2 linked regions of the Ancylothrix sp. D3o genome follow. The protein of the gene in region 2 interacts with the protein of the main gene of each other region in a pairwise test. Links are inferred from orthologs where the notes say so. Each region holds a gene or a part of one and is shown on either strand. Other genes may lie near its edges. The genes, in order: gyrB and gyrA.

Evidence for each region.
Region 1: the proteins of gyrA (region 2) and gyrB interact in binary tests that used the Escherichia coli proteins (3 or more experiments, as listed by UniProt). The link is inferred for Ancylothrix sp. D3o from one-to-one orthologs.

What each region holds. Positions count from the first base shown.
Region 1 is NZ_JAMXEX010000008.1:133,151-139,703, reverse strand. The notes cover bases 1,709-4,684. They hold gyrB (DNA topoisomerase (ATP-hydrolyzing) subunit B), read right to left. Parts: upstream 4,178-4,684; coding sequence 2,240-4,177; downstream 1,709-2,239. Other genes in these bases: miaA (tRNA (adenosine(37)-N6)-dimethylallyltransferase MiaA), read left to right, coding at 4,480-4,684; NG798_RS15455 (Rieske 2Fe-2S domain-containing protein), read right to left, coding at 1,709-2,060. Outside these bases: NG798_RS15460 (HAD family hydrolase), read right to left, coding at 1-411; more of NG798_RS15455, read right to left, coding at 648-1,708; more of miaA, read left to right, coding at 4,685-5,379; NG798_RS15440 (response regulator), read left to right, coding at 6,201-6,553. UniProt on the Escherichia coli protein: DNA gyrase negatively supercoils closed circular double-stranded DNA in an ATP-dependent manner to maintain chromosomes in an underwound state.
Region 2 is NZ_JAMXEX010000024.1:20,680-27,472, reverse strand. Bases 2,084-5,299 are described here. They hold gyrA (DNA gyrase subunit A), read right to left. Parts: upstream 4,930-5,299; coding sequence 2,284-4,929; downstream 2,084-2,283. Other genes in these bases: NG798_RS23400 (histone deacetylase), read left to right, coding at 5,113-5,299; lnt (apolipoprotein N-acyltransferase), read right to left, coding at 2,084-2,214. In the rest of the region: NG798_RS23415 (3'-5' exonuclease), read right to left, coding at 1-503; more of lnt, read right to left, coding at 628-2,083; more of NG798_RS23400, read left to right, coding at 5,300-6,027; NG798_RS23395 (tellurite resistance TerB family protein), read left to right, coding at 6,307-6,765. UniProt on the Escherichia coli protein: A type II topoisomerase that negatively supercoils closed circular double-stranded (ds) DNA in an ATP-dependent manner to maintain chromosomes in an underwound state.

The sequences.
Region 1 (6,553 bases), on a different replicon or contig from region 2:
TGTGCTCACCAACAAAGCCTCAACATTTGGCAAAGCGCTTGTAGTAGAAATTGCCAAACGTAAATTTTTTTCCCGCGCCTCAGAAAGCAACCTTTTTACCCCAACCCGCAAAGGAATTACCCCCTGAGAAAGCAAAGCAGTATAATGTTTGATTTTAAGCTTGTGCAACTCTAAGACAAAATCATCCCTGTCTTTTTCTGGCACGAAATCGGGTAAATATTCATTTAAAAAAAACTCAATTCTCTCTTTACCTCCAGTAACCTCAATCAATTTTCCATACAAGTCTTCATCCCAAAACCAATCAAAACCGGCTTCCTTAAACGCTGCGTTAAAAGCCACCCGGTGGCCGTCCCGTTCGGTATCCGCTAAAGTGCCATCTACATCAAAAATTAAGGCTTTTAATTGTGTCATTGTTTTGGATAAGTGCGTAAATATTCTAAAGATTATACCAGTTAAGAAAGCCGGTTTATGCTAGATTGGGTTTTGATGGTATGAAGATTTTTTTAACCGCAGATGTTAGGCAGGCAGGATGCCTGCCCCACTACAGATTAACGCAGATAAATGCAGATGTAGAGACGTTCCGCGCTTTACGTCTTTGCGCTGGAACGTACAGACTAACTGCTGCGAACGTCTCTACCGGTGGTTTTTTAACTCTTCACCGGCCTATTTCGACTCGGTAATTCTTCTCCCTCATAAAACCGCTTTTCTAGCTTACTTAAATACAGCCACAAACCCCCACCGGCCAAAATTACGAAACTCAAACCCCACGTCACAAAACCGGCTGCTAAAGGGGTCATTCCCAACGCTAAAATTAACACCACAATACAGGCTAATTTTAACTTCTCAATCATCTTCAAAGCCGCAGAACAACTCGCACAGTTTATCGTATGAGAATGATAGCGGTCGAGTAATTGTTCTTTTGTCAAAGCCGGTGGCAAAGTTTCCCCAGGGAAAGGATCAGCTTTATATTGCTGCATCCAAGAACGCATTTCTGCAACATAACTATCCGCTGCTGTGGGTAAATAATACGCTTTGGCAAAGTTATTGCGGTTTTGAGATTGTTCGAGATAACGTTCTTGCAAATGCAAGAAAATTTGGTCATCTTCCAAAATCGTATTCTGACCTAAATGTGAATACCAACGCGGCGTTAATTTAATGAAAAACCCCGGAATTTTTGAGGGAAATTTAAACGGAAAACGTGCAAAAAGCCGGCATTCTCCCTTGCGAGTAGGCGTTGCATAAACCACCGTTAAAGTGCGGCCAAACTTCTTAGAAGTTAAATCATGCCACATCAAACAAGGTGCAATAAAAGTGGTATCTTGCCGGCCTAAAGAGCCCTTTCGCGGCCCATCTTGCCACACACCCTTAAACCCTTGCTTGCTCGATTCTACCACCTCTAACTGCACCGGCCCCGCATAACCCCGATTTCCCACCGTCCCATGATGTGTATAAGGAACATGACTGGCATCTATCACATTTTCTAACAAAGTGATAGCATCATAAGGCAAATCTCGAAACGTATTTATACAAACCCACTCCGGCGAACCATCCTCTAACGGGTCAACAACAGGAACCGCCGTTTTAGCAGCATTTTCAGGGTTCCCCGGATAGACAAACAACAACCCTTGACGCACTGTAGCCGGCAGATAATTTGCACAAGCACGTTTTGATTGTTCAGCCGTGTGATCTTCCCCTTGTTGCGGGATAAACTCACAATTTCCTGAACCCGAAAAAGCCCAACCATGATAAGGGCATTCTAACAACCCCTCCTCATTAATTCTCCCTTCCGAAAGCGGCACAAGCCGATGGGGACACTTATCCTCAAAAACACTCCAAAATTCCCCTTTCTTATCCCACCAAATCACAATATCTTTGCCTAAAAGCGTAAACTTATTAGGCTTAGATTTAGTCAAATCTTCCACATAATGAACGGGATACCAAACTTCTTTGCAATCAAAGAAATTTGCATCACTACCACCGGCCGGTAAAGTGCCAGTCTCTTCCCTTTCAACGTTTAAATTTTGGGAAGTCACGCTAACAGGAGTTGCAGTTGTATTCATTCGTTTTCTGCGGTTTTGCTGTTATTTTTAGGAGTTCGTTTAATTGATGTGACTCCCTTTTTTCAAACTATAACAAATCTCCAATAAAAAAGCCCGCCAAAGCGAGCTTGGTTTTGATGTTTTCCAGCTTTTAAAATCGAGGGGCCAGTGCAGAAGTGCCGGCCCACCCCTACAAATACCTAAATATCCAAATCCATCAAATTCAATTTAGGGCCATAAGTTTCGATGAATTCACGACGAGGGCCAACTCGATCACCCATCAAAATTGTAAACACCCGATCAGCTTCCGCCGCATCCTCAATTTCCACCCGTTTCAAAGAACGAGTTTCAGGGTTCATCGTAGTAGTCCACAACTGTTCAGGCATCATTTCACCCAACCCTTTAAAACGCTGGATTGTGTAATTTGCATTCGCCGGCAAGGTATTAATATAGTCATGCAACTGCCGGTCACTGTAACAATATTGATGGTTCTTTCCGCGTTCAATTTTATACAGCGGAGGACAGGCAATATAAATGAAACCTTGCTCAACTAATGCTCGTTGATAGCGGTAGAAGAAAGTTAGCAACAAAGTACGAATGTGAGCGCCATCTACATCAGCATCAGTCATAATAATAATATTATGATAACGCAATTGTGAAGAATCAAATTCCTCTCCCTTCACCCCCAAACCCAAGGCCGTAATCAACGCTTGAATTTCGGTATTTTTGTAGATTTTGGCATCATCGGTTTTCTCGATATTCAAAATCTTACCGCGCAAAGGCAAAATCGCCTGGGTGCGCCGGTCACGTCCTTGTTTCGCTGAACCACCCGCCGAATCACCTTCTACAATGTAAATCTCACTTTCAGAAGGATCTTTAGAGCTACAATCAGCTAACTTACCGGGTAAAGGTGAAGACTCCAAAACCGACTTGCGGCGTACCAATTCCCGCGCATGGCGCGCTGCTTCCGCCGCTTTAAACGCCTGAATAGCCTTCTCTAAAATCGCATCGGCAACATTGGGGCGAAAATCTAAATACTCTGTGAGATGTTCCCCAACCAGAGAATCAACTATACCCCGCACTTCCGTATTACCTAACTTGGTTTTGGTTTGCCCTTCAAATTCAGGATCAGGCACCTTTACAGAAATCACAGCGGTTAAGCCTTCCCGCACGTTCTCACCGCCGAGGTTGGCCTCGTGTTCTTTCAGTTTATTGCGTTTGCGAGCAACCGCATTCATAGTACGAGTTAAAACCGCTTTCAACCCCTCTAAATGCGTTCCACCATCAATGGTACGGATATTATTTGCAAACCCTAAAACGTTATCTGAGTAAGCATCTACGCACCACTGAAGCGCTACTTCAATTTGAATGTTACTGCGTTCTCCTTGGATAAAAATAATTTCTTCATGGAGTGCTTGTTTATCCGCATTCATATAAGCAATATACTCGCGGATACCGCCTTCATAACAGTAAGTTTCAATGCGAGGTTCATGGTTTTTCAACAACTCTAGGCGGTGATCGCTAAAGGTGATTTTTACCCCCGCATTCAAATACGCTAACTCGCGCAACCGGCTTGACAGAGTTGTATAATCAAACTCAATGCTATTCGTGAAAATCTCGATATCCGGCATAAAACAAACCCGCGTGCCGGTGCGATTTTCGTTATTCGGTTTCGATGCCAATTCAGTTTTGGGGTTTCCTCGTTCGTAGCGTTGGGTATGAACTTTATTATCCCGCCAGACTGTTACTTCTACCCATTCTGACAGCGCATTCACCACCGAAACCCCTACCCCGTGTAACCCCCCAGAAACTTTGTAGCCGCCACCGCCAAACTTACCACCGGCGTGTAGTACAGTTAGCACGGTTTCCAAAGCAGACTTGCCGGTTTTGGAGTGAGTGTCTACTGGAATACCCCGGCCATCATCGGTTACAGTAACAGAACCATCGGAATTAATGTCAACTTCAATGTGCGTGCAATAACCCGCCAGCGCTTCATCGATGGAGTTGTCCACAACCTCGTACACTAGATGATGGAGTCCTCGCGGGCCGGTTGTACCAATATACATCCCCGGTCGCTTGCGAACCGCCTCCAGACCTTCCAAAACCTGAATCTGATCGGCGCTGTAACTGCTGGTCATATAAAACTAGCTCCTGTAATGGCCTTGAAGCCCCCTCGGACTTCAAAAAGAGAAAACATAACAAAATTGTAGCACAAAAGCCTTACAGACGCATTAAGCCCCATTTCCTGAAAATTTTATTTGAGGGATGTAGTAAGAGTATTTTAGATTTTAGATTTAGTCGTGCCAATCAAACAAATTATAGATTTTAGATTTTATCGCGCTGCTTAATTGCCTGCCTGTCCCCAGTTTCCCACTAGGGGCTAATTCTTTTAAATTTATCCTTAAGACACCGATCCTTTATCCACCGGCCCCTACTCCAGATGTCACCCAAGCTGATCGTTATTTGTGGTTCAACCGCCACCGGCAAAACAGAAACCGCAATCTCACTAGCAAAACAACTCAACTCTGTGATCCTCAGTGCCGATTCCCGCTGCGTGTATAAAGAGTTTAACATTGGCACGGCCAAACCCAACGCCATCGACCGGCAAATTGTCCCCCACCACCTCATCGATATCTGCCACCCCACCGAAACCCTCACCGTAGCAGATTACCAACAACAAGCCCAAACTCTGATCTCCGACTACCACCAGCAAGGCATAATTCCCTTATTAGTCGGCGGCACCGGCCTCTACATCAAAGCCATAGTACGCGGTTTAAAAATTCCCAGAGTTTCACCACATCCAGAATTACGCCAGCAACTACAATCTTTAGGCCAAAATCAACTTTACGCTATGTTGCAACAAATCGATAGCCATGCTGCCCAAAAAATACATCCTAATGATCCTGTTAGAACTTTGCGAGCACTAGAAGTATTTTATGTCACCGGCCGGCCAATTTCCCAACAGCAAGGCGAAAATCCTCCTCCTTATCCAATTTTACAAATAGGTTTAGATTGTCAGCCCGAAATTTTGCAACAACGCATCGAACAGCGCACCGAAAAAATGTTAGCTGCCGGTTGGTTAGATGAAATCAAATATTTAGCCGAAAAATATGGCTGGGATCTTCCCTTACTTGCTACCCTAGGTTATCAAGAACTCAAGCAATATTTAACCGGCCAAGTTTCTTTTCAAGAAGCGAAAGATTTAATCGTTCTCCATACCCGCCAATTTGCCAAACGTCAGCGGACATGGTTTCGGGCGATTCCAGAAATTCAATGGCTAGATGCCGGTGCCTCAGATTTCCATGAAAAAATAGCTCTATTAACCGACAATATTTTTTAGAGACACCCGGATTTATCGACGCAGGAAATATCCCGACAGTTCGGATAAAAAGCCCCAATTCCTGAAAATATAATTTAGGGTAATTCTCGTAATATACAATTCTAGGGATAGTTATAATTAGCCAATTAATTATTATATCAAAATGAAGTTGATCTAGGAAAGAGATGTAAGATTAGCTGATGCCTTCGTCAGGAAAGAGCAGAGGGGGAGAGAAGAAAGTTAAAGGCAAGCAACACAAACAAAAATCGCAGGCCAGAGCAGAAAATCATCGATTATAGACAAACCGGCATTGTCCCAGAAATGAACGACCAAAAACAGAGAACAAAATACAGAGAATAAAAAACCTCAGCCCTTGAAATAAATGTTTAGAAAACCACCCATAAAAATAAAAGATGAAATGATATAGTTGAGAAAATAAATCGAATTACCAGTAGCGTCTTTGAGAGCGAATAAAAGCTTGTTTGGCCTCGCCAAAATAAACAAAAGCGCGTTGACTGGGAATAATCAGAGATTCGGGGTGCATCAAAAGCCTGGGGGAAACAGACCGGCAATAGCAGTAGAGAGGCGATCAAGCATTAAGGCAGAGATTGGCTGATTTGCAGCAGAGTGAATGGGCCGGTGTCCCACAAAAGACAAGAGTTTGGGCGTAGGAGAATGGCGATAAACAAAGACCCAACCGACAAAAAAAGCAACCCCGACACCTGTGGGCCAAAAACCGGAGGGAAAAAAAATACGTTAAAAAAACAGCCATTAAAAAATCTGGAAAAAAACGAACATAACCATAAAAAAGTGGCCGGTGTAAAAATAAAGGGGCATTAACAATGAAACTTCGGATAAAAACCTTATTAATCGTAGGAGCAGCCCTAGTCACCCTAAACGTCGTGCTATCTGCGACCGCCTCAACAATTTTATTGAGAGACTTTCAAAAACTTGAAGGCCAGGGAGTAAGAAAAGACCTAGCCAGAGCCCTGGATGCCATAAACGACGACCTGTCAAACCTAGATACCCTAGCCCAAGACCAAGCCCAATGGGATGACACCTACAACTTTATCAGCCAAGCCAAAGCAAAAAGCCCAGCCGCCCAAGAATTTATCCGCTCAAATTTTGGTGATACAACCTTCAACCAACTGAGACTAAACGCATTGCTATTGCTAGATCGCAAAGGAGAAATCCG
Region 2 (6,793 bases):
GCATCATCAACTCCCCGGTGATGGGTTCCTTCTAGGGGTAAATTCAAATACTCTAAAGCCGCCACCATTCCCAGTTCTTTTGGCAAAGCATAAACGAGAGCAAACAGGGTTTTTACGTTGATATGTCTGGGATTGAAAGGATAGGGAACTAAACGAGATTCGCATTGTTTAAGGAATTGTTTTCTGTCATAGTCACCATAACTTGCCCAGACGCAATCTTTAGAGTGATATTTTCGTTTTAAAATCTTACAAGCGTCTGCAAAAGTGATGCCTTTCTCGACTTGTTTTTGAGTTAAAGTTGTTAATTCTGTGCAAAATTTACTCACTGTTGAAAGTTCAGGCTTTATGAGTATGCTTTGACGATCAACCGGCTTCCCAGAGGCGATATCCAGCGTACAAATTCCTATTTCTATAATTTCGTTTTCTTCGTTGGGTGGGGGTGCAGTTTCCCAGCAAGTTGCTTCGATGTCGATAACAAGAATTGTGTTGAGGTTTTTTGACATAGTTTTCGGCAAGTAAGAAGAGGTTTCTGAAATAATTTTAGTTAAAATTTCATCAACCCTGAAAAATTCAGTTTCAAATAGCACATCAGCGTTCATCCGCGTACGCACGAAGTGCAGGCTACGCCTAACATCTGCGGTTAAAAATCCACCCCATCCCCGCCAAACCCAACAAAACCGGCACCAACCAATCGCCCCACCGCACATACAAAGTTTGACTATTTCGGCGGTAAATAACATCAGAATGAACCTCAAAACTATTAATACCAGAAAGCCAAATAGTATTACCATGAGGATCAACAATACCCGAATAGCCGGTATTAGTTGATCTTACCGCCCAACGATCAGTTTCAATTGCCCGCATCACATCCTGTGCGTGGTGTTGCGCCGGCATAGTTTCCGCATAATGAGCATTATTAGAAGCAGTCAAAATAAACTGCCCACCCAAAGCAGCTTGGCGGCGAAAATGTTCCGCAAAAGCAGACTCATAACATATTCCCATAATCGCCCTACCAAACGGCGTATCAAACACCTGATTTGAACTTCCCGCCGCCATGTGAGCATCCAAAGGAGAAAGCCGATCAATCAACTTGCCTAAAACATTTTCAAAAGGAATATATTCCCCCAAAGGAACCAATTTAACCTTATTATACCGGCTAAAAGCCTCCCCATTTCCCATCACCGTAAACAAACTATTCGTATAACTTAAACCCTGTTCACCAAACGCCCCCAACCACAGCACAACTTTCTTATCTAAAACCGCCTTAAAAATCGGTGCATTTTTCAAATCATCAAAATAGTAGGGCAAAGCACCTTCAGGCGTTAAAACCGCATCTACCCCCCTCAGAGCTAATTCTTGATAACCCTTCGTATAGTTATCCATAGCCCGATTTTTACCCTTCTCAAAAAGCTTAATCGTATTCGGAATATTGCCTTGAATAATCCCCACCTTCAACGCCATTTCTGACGGTGTTGCCACCGGCTGCAAATAAATCCCCAAACCAGTCAAATGTAGCAAAACCAAAATACCACCCGCCACCACCAAATCACGGCGCATCTTGGCTTTTTTATCCCACTTCATCAACCCTTCCGCAATCAAACCATTAACCGCAACAATCGCCGCCGTAATTGCAGTGGGCCCCCCAATCTTTCCTAACTGCAAAATCAGCAAATTATGCGGACTTTGCGTATAAGAAAGCGAAGTCCACCAAAGCGGGCCACTACTCCAAACAGCCTCCAAAAAACACCATAAAGCCGTCCCCGTCAACACCCACAACCAACCCGAAACTTTAGGCTTTTTCTTAACAATTAACCTTAGACAAAAAGCCCAAAATGTAACTAAAGCCGCCCCCCAAAACGTAATAAAAACCCAGCAAAAAAAAGCAATAGCCAAACTAGCCAACCAAGGCACACCCATCCAAGTCATCGGATGAATGCCAGTAATCCAAAACAAAGCCACCCCATGATAACCAAAAGCCCAAAGCAAAGGAAGCAAAACAAAAAACTTCCACCCTTTTTCCGCCTGCCGTTTCACACAAACCCATAAAGGAACAAGAGCAACCCAAGCCAGCGGCCAAGCCTCCACCGGCGAAGTTGTCACTCCCATTAAAACCCCCCCAAAAAAGGGAAGTAAAAAGTAAAAAACAGACATCCCTACATTTTTACTCCCCAACTTAAACATCATCAAACCTCTTGCAAAAGCCCATAAACTCATCCTATTTATCTGCGTTTATCTGCGTTCATCTGCGGTTAATAAAAAAAGCTATAGACTTTTGCAAAAAACCTATTCTGCCACCTCTTCCTCCTCACCATTAGAAGGAGGAACCAAAGCCACAGCAGCAATAGCATCATCCTCATCCAAACGCTGCACCCGGACACCAGTTCCGCTGCGAGATTGAGGAGAAATAGCATTAACCGCTTGACGAATAATAATCCCGCGACTTGTCACCATCATCAACTCATCGCCCTCATTTACCACCCGCAAAGCAGCTAACTGATCGCCACTGCGACGAGACTTAAACTTAGTAGCAATTACCCCCTTACCGGCCCGATTTTGTAAGCGGAATTGCGAGAAAGGAACACGTTTCCCATAGCCGCCGGTAGTAATCACCAAAATCCACAATCCCTGCTGAGTATTCAAATCAGCTTCTTGTTCTGTGATTTCAGATTCTTCGCCAATAGCCTCTATTTCCAAAGCATTGGTTTCCGTTTCTTCCACCACAGCATCTATCTCTTCATCATCCTCAATTTCCGCCTCTTCATTCGACGTTTGAGCGAGGTTAGCAATGAGTGAGCCGGGCAAAATATCCATGCTAATCAATTCATCATCCTTGGCGAATTTCATGGACTTAACACCCCGCGCCGTGCGTCCCGTTGGTCGCAACTGAGCACCATCAGCTTTAAAATGAATAGCCATACCCTTACGAGTGCCGATAATAATACTATCCTCGGCTCGCGCAAGGCGTACCCAACGCAATTGATCGCCCTCTTCCAAAGAAATAGCAATTAACCCATTAGCGCGGATATTGCTAAAAGCAGAAAGCACAGTTTTCTTAATAAAACCGGCCTTCGTGAGCATAATCAAATACTCATCCTCGCTAAACTGACTAACCGCCACCATTGAGGTAATTTTTTCTGTTACCGGAATTGGCAACATCTGCACAATAGCAGTACCGCGAGCAGTCCGTGAACCGGTCGGAATTTGATAAGCACTAATCGAGTAAACAACACCCCGATCACTAAAGAATAAAACCGTGTCGTGGTCGCAACAAGTCAAGAAATGCTCAACACCATCATCCTCTTTCATTTTGTTGCCGGCTTTGCCACGAGTGCCCCGGTTTTGAGCCTCAAAAGTGCTGACCGGCATCCGCTTGATATAGCCTTGTTCTGTTAACAAAATCAAAGCCTTTTCATTAGCAATTAAATCCGTTTCATCTATCTCACCTTCGGCGTGCTGAATTTCAGTTCGACGGGGGGTAGCAAATTTTGTTTTAATCTCCAGCGCTTCGCTTTCAATAATTTGCAAAATCCGTTCACGCCGTGCCAAAATATCGCGCAAATCAGCAATTTGCTCTTGCAAATCTTCGTGTTCTTTGCGTATTTTCTCAGCTTCCAAAGCCGTCAGCCGGCGCAATTGCATTTGTAAAATTGCATCGGCTTGTTGTTCGGAAAGACCGTAATCGGTTATTAATTCTTGTTTAGCAGTGGCCGTATCAGCCGCATGGCGAATCAGGCGAATAATTGCATCCAAATTTGCCAGAGCAATTAACAAACCCTGCAATAAATGATCCCTTTCTTCAGCTTTTCTCAGTTCATGTTCGGTGCGGCGGGTAATCGTTACAACCCGGAAATCTAAGAAAACAGTGAGGAAATCTTTAATGGTTAGAGTTTGGGGTTCCGCATTCACCAACGCCAGCATATTTGCGCCAAAATTGCTTTGCAGAGGCGTTTGCTTATAGAGGTTATTCAGCACCACGCGGGGGTAAGCATCGCGTTTTAATTCGATGACAATTCGCATTCCATCGCGGTCACTTTCATCCCGAATATCTGCAATACCTTCCAGGCGTTTTTCATTCACCATTTCGGCAATTTTTTCAATTAACGCCGCTTTGTTGGTTTGATAGGGTAATTCAGTGATGATGATTGCTTCGCGGTCGGGCCGGTTGCGGTGTTCAACGGTTTCGATAGTGGCGACGCCGCGCATGGTGATCGAACCGCGTCCGGTGGTGTAGGCATCACGGATACCGCCCACGCCTAAAATTAAACCGCCGGTGGGGAAGTCTGGGCCCGGAATGTGCTGCATTAACTGCTGGTTGGTAATTTCCGGGTTGTGGATCACCGCCACTAAACCGTCTACCAGTTCGCTGAGGTTGTGGGGGGGGATGTTGGTCGCCATCCCGACGGCGATCCCAGAGGAACCGTTGAGCAACAGTTGGGGAATGCGGGCCGGCAAGACAACGGGCTCTTGTTGGGAACCGTCAAAGTTATCGGCAAAATCAACGGTTTCCGAGTCGATGTCTCGTAACATCGCGTCGCTGGCCAGCGTTTGTAAACGGCATTCCGTGTAACGCATGGCTGCCGGTGGGTCATTGTCGATGCTGCCAAAGTTGCCGTGTCCGTTGATCAGGGGGGAGCGCATGGAAAAGTCTTGCGCCATCCGTACTAGGGCATCGTACACCGCCGTGTCCCCGTGTGGATGGTATTTACCCAGCACTTCCCCCACGACGCGAGCGCATTTACGAAAGGGGCGATCAGGGCTTAAGCCTAATTCGTGCATAGCGTAGAGGATGCGCCGGTGTACGGGTTTCAGACCATCCCTGGCATCTGGCAGCGCTCGTCCTACGATTACGCTCATCGCGTATTCCAGATAGGACTGCTGCATCTCGTGGCGTAGATCCGTTGGGATAATCCGCTCGGAGGAATAGGTCATACTGGGCTAAACTCCAAAAAATTGTGAGGATTTTGCTGGTATAATTCAAAAAATGCTGGAAGGTTTCCCAGCTTGCTTGAATTTTGGGCAAATATTGTTAATATTCTATCACAATTTGACTGTTTTTTTTCGTCACTAATACGCCTCTGTTGGGGGCTTGCATAAAGATAGTTTGGGTGGATTATGATCCCGGTTATTTATTCAGAAGAATTTTTGCAACACTTGACAGGCCGTTTTCATCCAGAACGCCCCGACCGGCTGCGAGCGATTGTTCACGCGCTTGAAACTGCTCCCTGGGCAAATGAAATTGACTGGCGCGAACCTACACCGGTTGCTGTGAGGCCGGTGACGTCTTTGCTGGAGAAAATTCACGCCCCAGACTACATTCGTTTGGTTAAGGAAATAGCCGACAATGGCGGCGGCCATATCGACCCAGATACTCCTGTTTCTCCTCGCAGTTATGAGGTGGCTTTATTGGCTGTTAGTGCTTGGTTAGATGGGGTAGATCGGGTATTGCAAACCGGCGATCCGGCTTTTGTTTTTGTGCGTCCCCCCGGACATCATGCTGAATACGCAACGGGGATGGGTTTTTGTTTATTTTCTAATGCAGCAATTGCCGCTCATTATGCTTTAGAAAAAGGGGGAATAAAACGGGTAGGAATTTTGGATTGGGATGTGCATCATGGCAATGGCACTCAAGCTTTGGTGCAGGGAAATTCGGCCATTGCTTTTTGTTCTTTGCACCAGTCCCCCGCCTACCCCGGCACCGGCAGTGCGGCGGAACATGGCCCCTATAACAATGTCTTAAATGTGCCGGTTTTGCCGGGGAGTACAATTGAGGAATACAGCCAAGCTTTTGAAGAAAAAGTAATTCCTTTTTTCCAGAATTTTCAGCCCGATTTATTATTGGTTAGTGCCGGTTATGATGCAAATTCGGCTGATCCTCTGGCCGGTGTTGAATTGCAACCACAAGATTTTGGAGTTTTTACCGATTATTGTTTGCAATTAACTCGCCAGATTGTATTTGGCCTAGAAGGCGGCTATGACTTGGAAGCTTTGGCCCAGTCTGTTGTTGCCACCGTTGAACGTTGTTTATAATAAAAAGCTGCCTTTTTTTACCTCCTCTTGATAAAAAATTGAGCCTTTCGTAGGCCGTTGCTCTGCCCACCGGCAAACCACCCGCAGCCCTAAAAAACTTTAATATTTTTTTTACTTTTTTCTCGATTATTTGGGGAAAATTCCAGGTTGAGAGCCTGTACATTTGTTATGCTTTGCTGCTATAAAACAATTGCCAGGGATTCGTGTGTGGATTACAGACAGTAAATAGTCTATTCCGCTGCGATATCCTTTCAAACCAAAGCAACACAGGAAAAAATCATGGGAAGATATGATGCAATTTTTGCGGTAGAAGAAGAACTCGACACCGAGTTTACTCCAGAAGAAGCCGTCCTTGCCATTGGAACTGTTGCACTTTTTGCAGACGGACAGCCAACCGATGAAGAAAATGCAATACTCACCGATGTAGTGAACAACTACGGGCTTTTTGATGAATATGCTGCCGAAGATATCCAGGCGGTGTTGGATAAGATTATTGCCATTATCAATCAACAAGGACTTGGGGTTTTGTTTAACACTGCTGTCAATAGTCTTTCCGAAGATATGGTCGAAAGTGCGTTTGAGGTAGCGGCGGCGGTTGTTTTATCGGATGAGGTAGTGGACGAGTCTGAAGACAGTTTTTTAGGTGCTTTGGCGGAAGCTTTGGAGTTAGACGAAGAAGCCGCCCAAGATATTATTGATGCTTTGCTCGAAGAAGTAGAGGAAGAAGAGGAAGTTTAAGCGGAATTTTCGCATTTTTAAACTTCAG